2 regions of the Paraburkholderia sp. USG1 genome follow, and region 1 is predicted to be linked to the other one. Evidence: riboswitches for the same ligand, from Rfam matches in the RefSeq annotation. Region 1 holds a riboswitch; the other holds the start of a gene.
What was found. A riboswitch is a leader RNA that binds a small molecule or an ion and turns the genes downstream of it on or off. The one in region 1 is predicted to bind fluoride.
Positions count from the first base shown of each region.

Region 2: it holds a riboswitch for fluoride, as region 1 does, so the genes downstream of both, crcB (fluoride efflux transporter CrcB) here and gltA (citrate synthase) in region 1, are expected to answer to the same signal.

Region 1 covers NZ_JAMWXW010000001.1:61,315-65,669, forward strand. Annotated here, with positions in the region: gene fumC (class II fumarate hydratase) at 1-1,280, opposite strand, end outside; gene NE850_RS00295 (DUF3331 domain-containing protein) at 1,337-1,780, opposite strand; gene gltA (citrate synthase) at 1,814-3,118, opposite strand; fluoride riboswitch at 3,289-3,363, opposite strand; gene NE850_RS00305 (hypothetical protein) at 3,644-4,117, opposite strand.
Region 2 covers NZ_JAMWXW010000011.1:214,746-226,100, forward strand. Annotated here, with positions in the region: gene NE850_RS16975 (helix-turn-helix domain-containing protein) at 3-980, shown strand; gene NE850_RS16980 (SDR family NAD(P)-dependent oxidoreductase) at 1,080-1,877, opposite strand; gene NE850_RS16985 (SDR family NAD(P)-dependent oxidoreductase) at 1,932-2,747, opposite strand; gene NE850_RS16990 (nuclear transport factor 2 family protein) at 2,831-3,187, opposite strand; gene NE850_RS16995 (2,4'-dihydroxyacetophenone dioxygenase family protein) at 3,267-3,704, opposite strand; gene NE850_RS17000 (hypothetical protein) at 4,272-4,547, shown strand; gene NE850_RS17005 (superinfection immunity protein) at 4,618-4,950, shown strand; gene NE850_RS17010 (hypothetical protein) at 4,977-5,195, opposite strand; gene NE850_RS17015 (hypothetical protein) at 5,195-5,584, opposite strand; gene NE850_RS17020 (alkaline phosphatase family protein) at 5,849-7,204, opposite strand; gene crcB (fluoride efflux transporter CrcB) at 7,609-7,989, opposite strand; fluoride riboswitch at 8,065-8,126, opposite strand; gene NE850_RS17030 (ammonium transporter) at 8,291-9,478, opposite strand; gene NE850_RS17035 (ATP-binding protein) at 9,882-11,355, shown strand, end outside.

The DNA.
Region 1 (4,355 bases):
CCATCCTTGTGCGCCTTCTTTGCGATCTGCGCGGCCTTGTCGTAGCCGATGTGCGGATTGAGCGCCGTCACCAGCATCAGCGATTCGTTCAGCAGCGTGTCGATGCGCGAGCGGTTCGGCTCGATGCCAACCGCGCAGTGATCGTTGAAGCTCTGGGCGCCGTCTGCGAGCAGACGCACCGATTGCAGCACGTTGTGGGCGATCATCGGCCGAAATACGTTCAGTTCGAAGTTGCCGCTCGCGCCGCCGAAGTTCACCGCGACGTCGTTGCCGAATACCTGGCAACACAGCATCGTCACCGCTTCTGACTGCGTCGGGTTCACTTTGCCGGGCATGATCGAGCTGCCCGGCTCGTTCTCGGGAATCGACAGTTCGCCGAGCCCGCAGCGCGGGCCGCTCGCGAGCCAGCGCACGTCATTCGCGATCTTCATCAGGCTTGCTGCGACCGTCTTCAGCGCACCATGCGCGAACACCAGCGCATCGGCCGCGGCCATCACCTCGAACTTGTTCGGCGCCGATAGGAACGGCAGGCCCGTCAGCCGGCCGATCGCGGCCGCGACTTTGTCGGCGAACTGGTGATGCGCGTTCAGCCCGGTGCCGACCGCGGTGCCGCCAAGCGCGAGCTGATACAGATGCGGCAGCGCCGATTCGACGTGCTCGATCCCGTGATCGAGCTGCGCGACGTAGCCGGAGAATTCCTGACCGAGGGTCAGCGGCGTCGCGTCCTGCAGGTGCGTGCGGCCGATCTTGACGATCTCTGCAAACGCGTTCGCCTTGCGGTCGAGCGTCGTGCGCAGCGCCTGCAGTGCGGGCAGCAGATGCTCGACCAACGCGCGTGCGGCGGCCACGTGCATCGCGGTCGGAAACACGTCGTTCGACGACTGGCCACGGTTTACGTCGTCGTTCGGATGCACCTTGCGCGCTTCGCCGCGCTCGCCGCCGAGCAGCTCGCTCGCGCGGTTCGCGATCACCTCGTTCAGGTTCATGTTGGTCTGCGTGCCGGAGCCGGTCTGCCAGACCGCGAGCGGGAATTCGCCCGAATGCTTGCCGGCAACGATTTCGTCGGCCGCCGCGACGATCGCGCCGGCCTTCGTCCTGTCCAGCACGCCCAGTTCCAGATTGACCTCGGCGGCCGCGCGCTTGATCAGCGCGAGCGCGACAATCAGTTCAGGCGACTGCTTCTCGGTCGAGATGCAGAAATTCTGCAGCGAACGCTGCGTCTGCGCGCCCCATTGACGCGCGGCCGGGACGGCAATTTCACCGAACGTGTCGCTCTCCATGCGGACTTCCTTGAATGTCTCGGACAACCTCGTTCTCCTCAGATTGGGTTTGCCGCCTATAGGGACATCATCGCTGTTTCAGCGGCCGGCTCGAACGTAACGGGCACCAGGAGCTGACCGGGCATCGCACACTCGATGCAGTCAGGCAGGATCATTGCGCCTTCATGACGACGTCCGCAGCGCAATGCTGGTTGATAGACGCGATCGCGTCGTCGGACATGGATGCGCGTGACGACGCAGGGGCCCGCCCGTCTCGCAGCACCGATCTTCCATTTCTGCTCGCCGCAAAAGCCGGCCCGGGGATCGCTCCACGACAGCAGCACCGTCTCCGCATCGATGCGATCAATCAGCCGGATGGTCGGAAGACTACTACCGCCGATCACCGCTTCCGTAGCACGCCTGACCGGAGCGCCCGGTTTCCTGGTACGACCTATCGGTGAACTCGACAGATCGAGTAAAGCCAGTGTGCCAGCCCACTTCGGGTCCCGCCCGGTTCTCATCAGATCCTCCTGAATTAGCCTGAATCGCGCGGACTAACCACGCCTTGCCAGCGGCAACGCCTCTCGCAGGGCTTCGCCGATAAAGAGCTGACGCGGCCGCCCGATCTTTTGTTCGGGGTCCGCAATCATTTCGTTCCACTGCGCGATCCAGCCCACGGTGCGCGCCATCGCGAAGATGCAGGTGAACATCGACGTCGGAATGCCCAGCGCGCGCTGCACGATGCCCGAGTAGAAGTCCACGTTCGGGTACAGCTTGCGCGACACGAAGTAGTCGTCTTCCAGCGCGATCTTTTCGAGCGCCATCGCGAGCTTGAACAGCGGGTCGTCGTGCAGGCCCAGCTCTTCGAGCACTTCGTGGCACGTCTCGCGCATCAGCTTTGCACGCGGGTCGTAGTTCTTGTACACGCGGTGACCGAAGCCCATGAGCTTCACGCCCGAGCTCCTGTCCTTCACCTGCTGGATGAATTCGGGGATGTGGTCGACCGAGCCGATCTCCTCAAGCATGTTCAGCGCGGCTTCGTTCGCTCCGCCATGCGCCGGGCCCCACAGACACGCGATGCCGGCCGCAATGCAGGCGAACGGATTCGCGCCCGACGAACCGGCAAGACGCACCGTTGAAGTCGACGCGTTCTGCTCGTGGTCCGCGTGCAGGATCAGGATACGGTCGAGCGCGCGCACCAGCACGTCGTTGACCTTGTACTCCTCGCACGGATTCGAGAACATCATGCGCATGAAATTCGCGCTATATGACAGGTCATTCTCTGGATATACGAACGGCTGGCCTACGGTGTACTTGTAGGCCATCGCGACGAGCGTCGGCAGCTTCGCGATCAGACGGATCGCCGACACCTCGCGATGTCCGGGATCGTTGATATCCAGAGAATCGTGATAGAACGCCGACAACGCACCGACTGCGGCAACGAGGATGGCCATCGGGTGCGCGTCCCGGCGAAACCCGCGGAAGAAAAAATGCATCTGCTCGTGGACAAGGGTGTGCTTCGTCACTGCCTCGACAAATGCACGCTTCTCTCTGGTGTCGGGCAGTTCGCCCTTCAGGAGCAGATAACAGGTTTCAAGAAAGTCGGCGTTCTGCGCAAGGTTATCGATCGGATAGCCGCGATATAGCAGCTCCCCCTTGTCACCATCGATATAGGTGATGGCAGACTCGCATGCTGCCGTCGACATAAAACCTGGATCGTACGTAAACATGCCGGACTGTGCGTACAGCTTGCGGATGTCGATCACGGCAGGACCCATTACGCCGCGATAGACTGGCATTTCGATCGGGTCCTTCAAACCCGGGATGTGCAGCGATGCTGCGAGAGAATTTCTTTCCATGGAGATCAGAATTTTGACGCCTGCAAACCACGGAATCGTGCCCTTGTCTCACAGCGTGACTACGTGCCATTCAGCAGTGAGCGGGACAGTGAGAGAAGCGGGAGCCGTGGTTCAGTTAACGCAAACCCGGACGGCGGAATGAAGAGAAGCACCTACACCCCCGCCGTCGGGGACACGTAGGCATCATTAGCTGCATGACAGAACGTCGCAGCGATTATCGGAGGAATGCCATCTCCGTAGTGATCAGCTTAGCGCCAATTTTCGTGCAGCGCAACATTTTGTCGCTATGCGCTATGCTGCCCGTGAACCACTCGTTCGAGCCTGCGCCATGCTAAAGGGCCTCCTTACCCTCTTCATCTTCATCGTCCTCATCGTGGTCGGACTTCACTTTGTCCTGCGTTAGGTGGCTCGGACCTGCCACACCTCGATCGGACGCTGTCCGCGCCCGGAGAGGGAGACTAACGCGAACCACGAGTCACGGCCCGCGCTCGATCGCGGCGTCATCCGATGCGGACACCTCTACGGCTAACTGCCGCCCGCCTCAGCACCTGATTCGACGATGGCCTGCACGCTCGGCATCCTGCCCGAATCAATCACCTTGTCGAGGCGCCGCGCGGCCCGCCACATAACGTGCGCTGGGACTGTCGCAAGCAGGTCATCCTGCAGACTCAATACCGCCTTCAGCGCGTCGCACGCGGTTGCGTCGATGCTCCAGCTCCCATCTTCCGGTACACGTCTTATGCATCGATGAAGCCCTGCCTCCGCGACAAGAAAGACATCCGGTTCAACTTCACCGCAATCGCATGCAATCAGCCATGTCATGTACAGAGATCTGATCAGTTCACCCGCCTGATTGCCATTCCCTTGCCCCAGTCTCAGCGTTTCGAGCGCCATATGCGCCTGAATCGAACGTTGCTGGGCCTTCCTGGCCGGTATTGGGAGGAGGAGTTCGCGCGTCAGGCGCCTCCGCGTGCTCGCCTTTTTTCTTTTATGCGACATGCTGCATGGTCTCCCGTGTCGTGAAATCATCGGGTAACCAGCCATTCAATTCATGTGAATGGACCGACGCCGGAAAGCCTGGACTGCCTGTATCGGCGGCACGGGCTGCAGCTTGCGTATGCTCACACTGGTCGGAAACGGACAGCCACCTGAGTTTGAAACAGGCATCCGGCGCGGCCATACGGACATCGGTCGCATGCGCGTAGAGACGCGGTACCGACCGGACCATACAACGGGG
Region 2 (11,355 bases), on a different contig from region 1:
ACGTGCAGAATCCTTCGACCGAATGGTCAACCAGCGACGTTCCTTTGGGCGACCGCACCGACGCCTGGGAATCGGTACTCAGTGCGAGTTATCGCGAGTGGCAGGTTCCGCGTCGTCTTCCGGCCACGTTCTATGCCCATGTGAAGCAGCACGACTTCGCCGGGGCGGGGATTGTCGAGACAGTTTGCGACCCTTGCATGGGACAACGTACGCGCGGACACGTCCGCCACGACGATGAGCTTTACGTCGGCGTTCAATTGACGACCGCCGGCCGCGAGCGGTTCAGGATCGGAGATTCCGGTGTGGAGGTCGCCTCGGGCGATGTCGTCGTCTGGACAACCGACCAGGTTGTCGAGTTCGAGGTTCTCGAGCGCCTGCACAAGGTCACCTTGATGATTCCCTGGTCGGTGATGCGTGAGCGCTTACCGGAACGCAAACACCCGCCCACCGGCGGCAAGATCGAAAGCCGCACGGGCGTTGGCTCGCTGCTCGCCGTTCACCTGCTCGCGCTTTCAAATGAAATCGCGACGCTCGACGAGAGCGTTCAAGGCCCCGTCAACAGGTCCACACTCGAGCTGCTGGGTATCGCGCTATCAGGTCAGCAACCGTCTGCAACGTTCGACGCGAGCGCGGCCATGCTTCGGCGCGTGCAGGACTTCATTCTGCAACATCTGCACGAAGACGATCTGAATCCAACCCGAATTGCCGAAGCAAACCGCATTTCGCTGCGCTATCTGCATATGCTTTTTCAGCGCAGCGACATGACCGTCTCGGGGTGGATTCTGGACAGACGGCTGCATGCCTGCAAGCTGGCTCTGACGGATCCCGCCTACAACCGCCAGCACATCTCGGAGATCGCATTCCGCTGGGGTTTCAATTCGACCAGCCATTTTTGCCGGGCGTTCAAGGAAAAATACGGAGCCTCTCCGGGCGACGTGCGCCGGACGGTGGGGGCCGGGCCTGCAGATGAGCCGGCATGACAGGCAGACGACAGGCGGACAGGAGATGACCTGTCCGCTCAATAACGAAACTGTCTGGTAAGGCGACGCCACGCCGCGTTGCGCGTTGCGGCCAGCCAGTTACACCGAGAAGCGGCAGAGCGTCTCGCCGCCATCGATGCGAATGAGATCGCCGTGAATGTAACTCGATTCGTCCGAGGCGAGAAATACCGCGAGGTTCGCGATATCTTCGACTTCGCCCCAGCGTTTCAGCGGAATGGCGTCCGTGAACACCTTGTCGAAGTCTTTGTCGTCGAATAGCGCGCGTGTCAACGACGTTTTCGCATACGTGGGGCAGATACCGTTGACGCGAATCCTGTCGCGCCCATATTCGATTGCCAGGCAGCGTGTCAGATTAGCGGCCGCGCCCTTCGATATGTTGTAGACGGACTGCTTCGGGTGGCCTTGCAAGCCGGCAGTCGAAACGATGTTGATGATATTGCCGCCGCGCGCCTGCTTCAGAAATACCTTGATGGCTTCCTGACAGCCGAACCACGTGCCTTTCACATTCACGTCGAAGCAGACGTCGAGGTCTTCGACCGCGAACTCGTGGGCAAGCTTGCCGGCCCGATATATACCGGCGTTGTTGACCATCACGTCGAGACCGCCGTAGAGCCGGACCGTTTCCTTGACCAGGTTCGCAACCTGGTCGAGCCTCGTCACGTCGCATGCCACATACTGAGCCTTGCCGCCGGCCCCGGTAATGGCGGCTACGGTAGTCAACTGCGGGTTGCCTTCGAAGCCGCCCTGGTTCGGTGCCTCGTGGATATCGCTGACAACCACGCTGGCACCTTCCGCTGCATACGCCATTGCGATGCCGCGACCGAATCCCGAACTTGCGCCCGTGACGATGGCGACCTTTCCTTTGAGCCTTTCCATGAATCCTCCTGGGAGAAAGGATGGCCAGCCGCAACGGGTTGGCCGTTACCGCGTTCAGCGTGCCGTAAAGGCGCCGTCGACTGTGAGCATGGAACCCGTCATCCACTCCGCGTCGTCGGAAGCGAGGAATAGCGCGGCTCTCGCGACATCGTCCGCGGTGCCGACGCGCGGCCACGGCGTCAGGTCGTGAAGCAGCTTGTTGGTATCGTCGTTTTCGAGGAAGGAGCGCACCATCGCGGTTGCGAGAAACCCGGGGCAGATCGCGTTCACGTTGATGCGCTCGGGCGCGAAGTCGAGTGCGAGTTCGCGTGTCAGATTGACGACCGCTCCCTTCGACGCGCAATAAGCCGGTTCGAGCGCCAGCCCGACCAGGCCGCCGATGGACGCGATGTTGACGATCCGGCCACGGACCTGGGCGCCGGTCGACGTCGTCAGCGGTTCCTGTTTCATGAACTGCGTGATAGCGTACTTGCAACCGAGCCAAACGCCTTTTGCATTCACGTTCATCGTGAAATCGTATTGCTCTTCCGTCTCGTCGATGATGCTGTGCAGACCGGTAAACACGCCCGCGTTGTTGACGATGATGTCGAGCCGGCCGAAGGTCGAAACCGCATGGCCGATGATCTTCTGGACGTCGGCCGCTTTGCTGGCGTCCGCCGCGATGAACGTGGTCTTGCCGCCTTCCCGGGTGATGACCGCATCGGTATCGGTTTCGATATCCTTCTCGTAGCCGCCTTGCAGTGCCGACTTCTTCAGATCAGAGCAGACGACATGCGCGCCCTCGCGCGCGAGAGCTAGCGCGATTGCTCGTCCATTTCCCGAACTGGAACCGGTTACGACGGCGACGCGACTTTCAAGTTTGCGGGTCAAGATTGTCTCCTTGAGTAGTAGTACTTTCGAATGACTTCGCGTTACATGATTCGTAGACGATGCGTGACGCCCGATGTGCCCGGTCAGGCGGGAAATGCCGTGAACGTATGAACCGCAATTTTTCCGTCCTTGACGACCAGTGTGTCCGTTGCCAGGGTAACCCAGGGCTTCGCCTCCCACGCGAGGTATGCCACGTCGCGCACCGTGCTCATGCTCGTAATCCTGAACGCCGGCCAGAACGCCGGGTCCGCGCCGTCAAGGAAGGCCTTGAAGAAGCCGGTTATCTCCTCGCGGCCGCGAAAGGTCTTGTCCGGCGTGACGAGCGCGGAGTCGTCGTCATAATCCTTGAGAATCTCCGCAACGCCGTGAGCAAAGGCGCCGAGATGATGGTCGAGGATCTGCCTGGTTGCAGCTTCGGTCTGTTCAGAGGAATTTGACATGTCGAATGTCCACAGGAGGGGCGGCGGGATGTATCGGCAACGATGAGCGTGCCGATACATGACATGGAAAGCGGACTTTTCAGCCCGCGTACGCGCGCTGGGCTTCGTCCCAGGTGACCACCACGATTGGCGTGCCGTCTTCCTTGATAAAGGAAAGCGGGCCGAGGAACGTCATATAAAACTCACTGTCGACCGGGAACGAGGTTTTGTCGTGACGGGCATTGGCAGACTCGTAGCCGTATGCCGGCGCCACGACGGTGTCGCCGCCATCCTCGCTGCCGCCACGGACGTCCATGCGGCCTTTTGTCAGCAGATATTCGCCTGGCCCGACGTGAAAGTGAGAGTTAAAGGACGAGCCGGCCGGACAGTCGAAAATCGCAGTCCACGCGCCCATCTCGGGCGAGGCGTGGAGCATCTTCCAGCGAATGCCGCCTCGGGAAAGTGCGTCCGGGAAGGGCTTCCACGGAATGTCGTCGATCTGAACGGCTTCTTCGCGAACCTTCGGTTTGATTTCCATCGTCGTCTCCTGATTTCGCCGAACCAGAATCGAGTTCGGTAAGGTTTGTGGGTGAAACAACGATATCGCAGGCAACGAGACAAAGATTGCACGCTAGCGCAACTCGGGTTGCCTGACAGTGCAGTGGAGGTGTGGAGGTGTGCGGACGCCAATGCACGGCTTCGATTCCTTCGCCGCGTACCGGAAACGGAATGACTCATGCATCGGGCCACCCAATGTCTGGCGTCCATGATTTGCGCCGCACGCCGAGGGACTTCTCAGGGTGCGAAACACAGGCTCCGCTCACCGTACGTGCAATGGTGTCGCAGAGCCACTGCTGCGCCGCTGAATCCTCAGGGCGAAGCTGCCAGCAAAGGTCGACATCGAAAGACGAGACAGGAAACGGCAGTGGCAGCGGGCGCACGCAAATCCTGCACAGGCGGGCCAACGCCGATTGTTCGCCCCGTAGCAATTGTGATTTCACGCTATCGGCATAGAAAAAAGATAGGTCCCACCTAAACTGAATTCTGTCAGCGGCGCGCGTCTCACCGACTTGCACCGCTCTTGAAACCGGATTAGGGATCCATCATGAAAAACAGACTTCTTGCGATGTTGCTCGTTGCGGCCACTACCTCCATCGCTGCGCCTGCATTTGCCAGCGGCTATGGACCGGCGCCTTCCTACCGTCCTTCGGTCGGGGCTCCCGCGTCACAACGAGGCCAGAGCGCACAAACCGTCGCAGCGGAACGCAACGATGCGGTCGGCTCCGTCAATGATTCGTACGGCGGCGTGGTTGCGCAATCCGTGGTGTCTGGCAGCCGTCAACCTGACCAGTCGGCTGCTCGCCTGTACTCGCGTCATTAATTCGAAAGGCGTCTGCTGATCAAGGCTGTAGCGAGGTGTCGAAATGCTGAAGATTATTCAAGGTGCGGTCGTGATCGCTGTGCTGATGCTTTATCTGGCGCCCGCAATGATTGCCGACGCCAGAAACCGGGAAGACGCCTTTGCGGTGACGATGGTGAACATTCTGCTCGGGTGGACGGTTCTGGGCTGGTTCGCTGCGCTGATATGGGCGCGGCATCCGGTCAGCGACCGTCGATTGAAGCACTTCGCAAGACGGGCGCAACGCGCAGTTGCACGCGTTACCATCAACGCAATCGTTGCCCGATCCGAAGGTCGTGCCAGTTCAATCCCGGTGGTCAACCCTCGGCTGGTGCCGTTGGTAGCGCGCATTGCGGCAAGGAGCAATCGCTGCCCAAGGAATTGAGTTTTTTCCGCATGGCAAGGTACGGTCTACCCGTGGCTGTCGATCCATGCGCGAGCCCATTCGAGTCCAGCCTGCTGCGCGCCCTCGTCAGTATCGAAAAAGCCAAGGACACCGGACGCTTCAATCACCCTGTTGTTTTGAGTAATGGTTCCGCTGGCAGCGTAAGGTCCAGGTCGATGCGGTTCCTCATGCTGCTGTATTGCATGTCCCCAGATGTTGTAGCCGTGGTAGGTTTCCGATTCCATTAACGCGACACCCCGACATAAGCCTGGCGGGAATCGACCCGCAGGATGTTCCCCTCAGGCGTGATCTGCCGCGGGATGTCTGTCAGATCAGGTGTTGCGGTTCGCGAATCCGCCGGGATTTCACGCTGTTTCGCAATCAACTTCGGCGCGGGCGCCCGAGCGCTTCGTGCATGATATTTCACGGTCCGCGAAGCACTGTGCCGATGTATCGACTGTTTATGCGACAGTTTGGCGGGCGGTGCGTCGGCCCGCGCCTCAGGCGGATTCCAGACTTCCACATAGCGTTCGCCTGCCGACACAGTAGAAACAACTGTCAGCAGCAGTGCGCCGAGGCCCAAGAATCGAAGCATGTCTTCTCCGTATTTTTCCAGTCGTTCCAAACCTTGCACGACTCACGGTTCCTACGCATGAGGCGCCGTCGCATGCGGCCACACGGCGGTCGCGCACCCAACACCGCGACGGAAGTCCGTGCGGGATACTGTACATTCATACAGGTATTTTGGCAAACAATGACATCGTCGTTGTCGCGCTCGCCAACCCGCTAATGACCAGGTTATCGGGAATGCGGCCTCGGGAATGCGGCCACGTCACTCCTTTCTCCGCTTCACGCTGCGTGCAGCAGTAATCCAGACGGACATAGACCTTGCGTCGATTCACGACGCGCCCTTGTAGGTCGCGACAAAGCCCGCGAGGTCTCCCCAGTTCGGCGAAGACAGCAATTCCGGATGATCCTGCTGAACTTTGAGCGCGACGCTACGAAAGGCTTGTGCACATGCCGAAAGGCCAACTGGCTGCGAAACGGGAGACGGTACAGGTGAGTTTCCCGGCATTGGCACATTCAGCCTGGGCGCAGGGCCCGGCGTTTTCATTTCGGAAAGGGCGGAACTGAGCTTCGAAAGTTGTGTGCGTGCACTGACCGGGGCGGAGTACGTGCCGCCGGCGTTGAATTTATCCGCGAGAAGCTGAAGGATCGACGTATGGTCCAGGTCGCCGGAAAAGACGCCGCCCGGCGTGACATAGGGCGAGATCAGGAATGCTGGTACCCGCAGCCCGGTAGTCTGAAACCGATATCCGGCAACGTCGGTCGGGATATCGAGGGGACTGACATGATCGAAGAACCCTCCATGCTCGTCGTACGTGACGATCATCAGCGTCTCATTCCATCGCTCTGACGTGGAAATCGTTTGATAGATGTCGGCGAGGAACGCTTGCCCTGGAGCAACGCCGGTAGGCGAATGGTCGTCATTCGGAGTCCGGTGTGGCCCGTCCGTGTATTCCGGTTCGATGAAAATGACTTGAGGCATGTTCGAACCGTTCGTCCAGTCTGCCTTGAAGCGCGAATACCGCCTGAACCTGCCGCCAATGCCATCCAACGGCAAGGCGAGCGACGTCACTATTTCGGGCAACCACTTGGGCATCAGGCTGAAGAACGGGAAAAATCCTCCCGACTGGTAGACACACCAGCTTGTGGCGTGTGCGGTCAGCCAGTCATATACCAGGGACTGCTGTGGGAGAAAACCAGAAACGTTGTCGCTAATCGCACTCTCTCCCGACATGGCCATCAGGCGATTGGCCTGGGTTCCGGTCGGAAGCGGCGCAAACCAGCTATCGCAAATCGTGAAATGGTTTGCGAAGAAATCGTAAACAGGCAGCGCATCGGCGGTGTAATAGCCCATTACCATCGAGAGATCGGCTGGCGCAGGGTGTCGTGCCGCGTAGCTTGCAACGAACCCACCCAGTTCGGGGCAGCCTCCACTCGCGCACGGCGTGTTTATTTGTATCGAAATCGGCGTGCGGTCGTGCGGAGGGTCGGGGATCAGTTGGGTCGCCGGCGAGAGAGCATGGATCGCATATGTCCTGTCGTCGTAAAGATTCGCGAAATTCTGCTGCCACGCGGGGTCGGCAGAGAGTCCGTTGACGTCTTTTCCGTCGAGGCTCAGATAACCGAGAACATGGTCGAACGACCGGTTCTCCATCATGACGATGATGATGGTTTTAATGTTGTCCATTGACATGCTGCCTCCGTACAACGGCATCACAGCGACCATGTCGCCTGCCAGGTTCGCGCCCCGCAGGAAACTACGGGAGCGCGACACTGCAGACCTCCTGACGCGAACCTGTCTCCTGCATTGGCGGCTTGCAGCGCGAGCCGGGATCGGATAGCTCAAATACTCGTTGCAGAAGAGCCGCACTTTCAACGCAGGCTCTATACCAGAGTCTTGCTTCCGGCTAGACGTTAAGGCTAGTTCACGTTACATCGCCGTTCAACTTCAGTTCTCGCTGAAGGCAAGTTGTTCCCGCTTCGCTCGATCCAATAGGCCTTTGCGAACCCGACTGATGGCAAGCCGTAGGAAGTCGGGTGGATCGGAGGAGAGGAGCATCCGCGCCTGGAGTGGCGCGGCGCGTGGCGCTTTCAGCGCGACAGCAACGACACCGTTGCGATGCCGAGAATGGTCATCACGAGCGACGCACCCACATGAATCACGATCTCGCCCGCAGCCCAGCCGAGCCGGCCGTCCTGCAACCGCTGCACGACTTCCGCTGAAAAAGTCGAGAAGGTCGACAGACCGCCCATCAAGCCGGTGATGACGAAGAGCCGCCATTCCGGTGCGAGCTGCGGCGCCCGCGCAAACCCTGCGACGGCGACGCCGATGACGTAGCCGGCAATCACGTTGGCGGCGAAAGTGCCGAGCGGCAAGCCGCTGAACAGGCCGTTCAGGCGGATGCCCAGAAACCAGCGAAACAACGAACCGAGCGCGCCGCCGATTCCGACGGCGAGAATGGACCAATACATGGGAGGCCTGGCAAAACCGGGGGTGTCGACAAACCGGGCTGAGCATGGAGCGCGATGCTGCGTCCGCAATCATCCGGGCGAGCAGGCATCATCAGCCACAAGGGCGGTTAAAGGAGAATGCCATCTCCAGCGCAGGAGTCTAACACCGGCGAGGGCATGTGGGGACAGTTCGGCGTGGGCGCGGACAGCCCGCCGGCCCGCGCTGTCCGCCCGGATCCGGCATGCCCGGTGGCGAGGCGCACGTGCGGGAGCCGGAGCCGCCAGTGCGCTCATGCGAAGCAAAACCGCCGCCGAAGCTTTCTTACTCGGGTGTCGCCGAAATCTTGTGGATCGACAGGTCGGCGCCGTTGTACTCGTCTTCCTGGTCGAGCCGCAGGCCCACTGTCAGCCGGATCGCGCCGTACACGAGCGCGCCGCCGAGCGTCGCCACCACAATCCCGCCCAGCGTGCCGACCAGTTGCGCCCCGAACGACACGCCACCCATGCCGCCGAGCGCGCGCAGGCCGAAGATGCCCGCCGCGAGGCCGCCCCACGCGCCGCACAGACCGTGCAAGGGCCATACGCCCAGCACGTCGTCGATGCGCCAGCGGTTCTGCACGCAGGTGAACATATAAACGAAAAGCACGCCGGCAATGCCACCCGTCACCAGCGCGCCGAGCGGATGCATGATGTCGGAGCCGGCGCAGACCGCCACCAGTCCGGCAAGCGGCCCGTTGTAGGTGAATCCGGGGTCGTTGCGGCCGGCGAGCCACGCGGTCAGGGTGCCCCCCACCATCGCCATCAGCGAATTGACGGCGACGAGGCCGCTGATCTTGTCGACGGTCTGCGCGCTCATCACATTGAAGCCGAACCAGCCGACCGCCAGCACCCACGCGCCCAGCGCGAGGAACGGAATATTCGACGGCGGATGCGCGGCGATGCCCCCGTCGCGGTGGTAGCGCCCGTGGCGCGCGCCCAGCAACAATACCGCCGGCAGGGCGACCCAGCCGCCGAACGCATGCACGACCACCGAGCCGGCGAAGTCATGGAACTGCGCGCCGAACACCTCGGCGAGCCAGTTCTGGATGCCGAAGCGGCCGTTCCACGCGATCCCTTCGAAGAACGGGTAGATGAAGCCGACCAGCACGAACGTCGCGAAGAGTTGCGGATTGAATTTCGAGCGCTCGGCGATGCCGCCCGAGACGATCGCGGGAATCGCGGCGGCGAAGGTCAGCAGGAAGAAGAAGCGCACCAGCGCATAGCCGTTGTGTGCCGCCAGCGACTCGGCGCTGCCGAAGAACTGCACGCCGTAGGCGATCGCGTAGCCGATAAAGAAGTAGGCGATCGTCGAGACCGAGAAATCCACCAGAATCTTGACCAGTGCATTGACCTGGTTCTTTTTGCGCACCGTGCCGAGTTCGAGAAAGGCGAACCCAGCGTGCATCGCCAGCACCATGGCGGCGCCGAGTAAGAGGAAGAGGGTATCGGTGCCGGTTTTAAGACTTTCCATCGATGTGTCCTGCTGATGACAAAAAAGCGGGCAATGAATGCAAGAAGCGGGCCAAAGTTGTGCCAAAACGCGTCGATACGGTGCAGTTCGGCACCGGGATGGGATTGGTTGGGTGCTTTGTTAAATGCTGCGGACACGCCTTTGCACATTTTTGCGGCTTTAGCCGGCACAGTTAGTGTGCATAACGTCGTAACCAAGGGCGGAGCGAACCAAAAATGGGCAAAATATTCGATTTCATTTACGTTTAATTCAAAACCCTAACGTGGGGCCGACATTCATCCGGCATTCTTTTGCGGCAAATGCCTGGTCAATGGCGTGCCCTCTTTGTTTTCCTGGGTAATCGCCGACATAATGTGCCGTCCCCGAGCATGATCTGCCGGCCACCGACCTCCAGTGCGCACGCATGAGACTGACCACCAAAGGCCTGTTGCTGATCGCGATTCCGGCCGTCTTCGAACTGGCGCTGTTGTCCGGGCTGGTCAAGGCCCAGTCGGACGCGGCGCAGGCGGAGCGCTGGGCCATCCATAGCCAGGACGTGCTGCGTCAGACCACCGCGATTCTCGACCCGGTGCTGGGCGAGTCCGTGGCGCTGCGCGGGGCGGTGCTCGCCAACGACGCCCATTTCGCCACACCGGTAACGGTGTGGATGGACGTCGACCGGCGCATCGACCAACTGGCCGATCTGGTCGCCGACAATCCGGCGCAGGTCGAACGCGTGGTTCAGGTGCGCCAGGCGGTGCAGGCCTACCGGCAATGGTCCGACCGCGTTCAGGACATGCTGCATTCCGGCCGGCGGCGCGACGTGCTTGCGCGCTTTCGCGATCTCGCGCCGACCGACGTGCTCGACCGGTTTCGTCAGCAGCTCGCCGCATTCCAGGCCGAGGAGCGGCGTCTCGACACGCTCCGCTCGAATGCCGCCGACGCCGCGCGCGAGCGGCAGCAAACCCTGGTGGTCGCGGCGGTGCTCGGCTCGTTGCTGTTCGTCGCGCTGGCCGTCTGGTTGTTCACGCGCGGTGTGCGCGGCCGGCTCGCGCTCCTTGCCGATAACGCCGGGCGTCTCGCGGGCAACGAACCGCTGGCGCCGATCGGTCCGGGACGCGATGAAATCGCCCGCCTCGATCTGACCTTGCACGAGACGAGCCGCCGCCTGCTCGAAGCCGAGCGCATCCAGGCGCGCTTCCAGGCCGATCTGGCGCGCCGCACCGGCGAACTCGCGCGCATCAACGAGACCTTGCGTCAGCAGACTCAGGAAAACGAAATGTTCATTTACAGCGTGTCGCACGATCTGCGCGCGCCGCTGGTGAACCTGCAAGGCTTCTCAAAGGAGCTGATTCGCGCGTGCGACGAACTGCGCGTCGCGGTGCGCGAGTCGTCGCTCGCGGCCGGCACGCGGCAGCGCATCGAACGGGTGGTCGACGAGGATATCGGCGAAGCGCTGCACTATCTGCAGACGGCGGTGCTGCGCGCCTCGCACATCATCGACGCGCTGTTGCGGCTGTCGCGCGTGGGCCGGGTGGAGTACCGGCAGCAGAAGGTCGAGGTGCGCGATATCGTGCCGCGCGTGATCGATGCGATGCAAGGCTCGATCCGGGCGCGGCGCGCTCACGTCCACGTGCACGAATTGCCTGCGGTATGGGGCGACCCTACCGCGCTGGAACAGGTGTTCGCGAATCTGATCGGCAACGCGGTGAATTACCTGGATCCGTCACGGGAGGGCAGGATCGAGATCGGTACGACGCCGGCGCCGCCGGGCGTGCATTCGCTGCGGATCTTCTATGTGAGGGACAACGGCCTGGGCATTCCGGCGGTTGCCTTGCCGCGGCTATTCAACGCCTTTCAGCGGTTGCACGGCAATGTGGCGGCCGGCGAGGGCATCG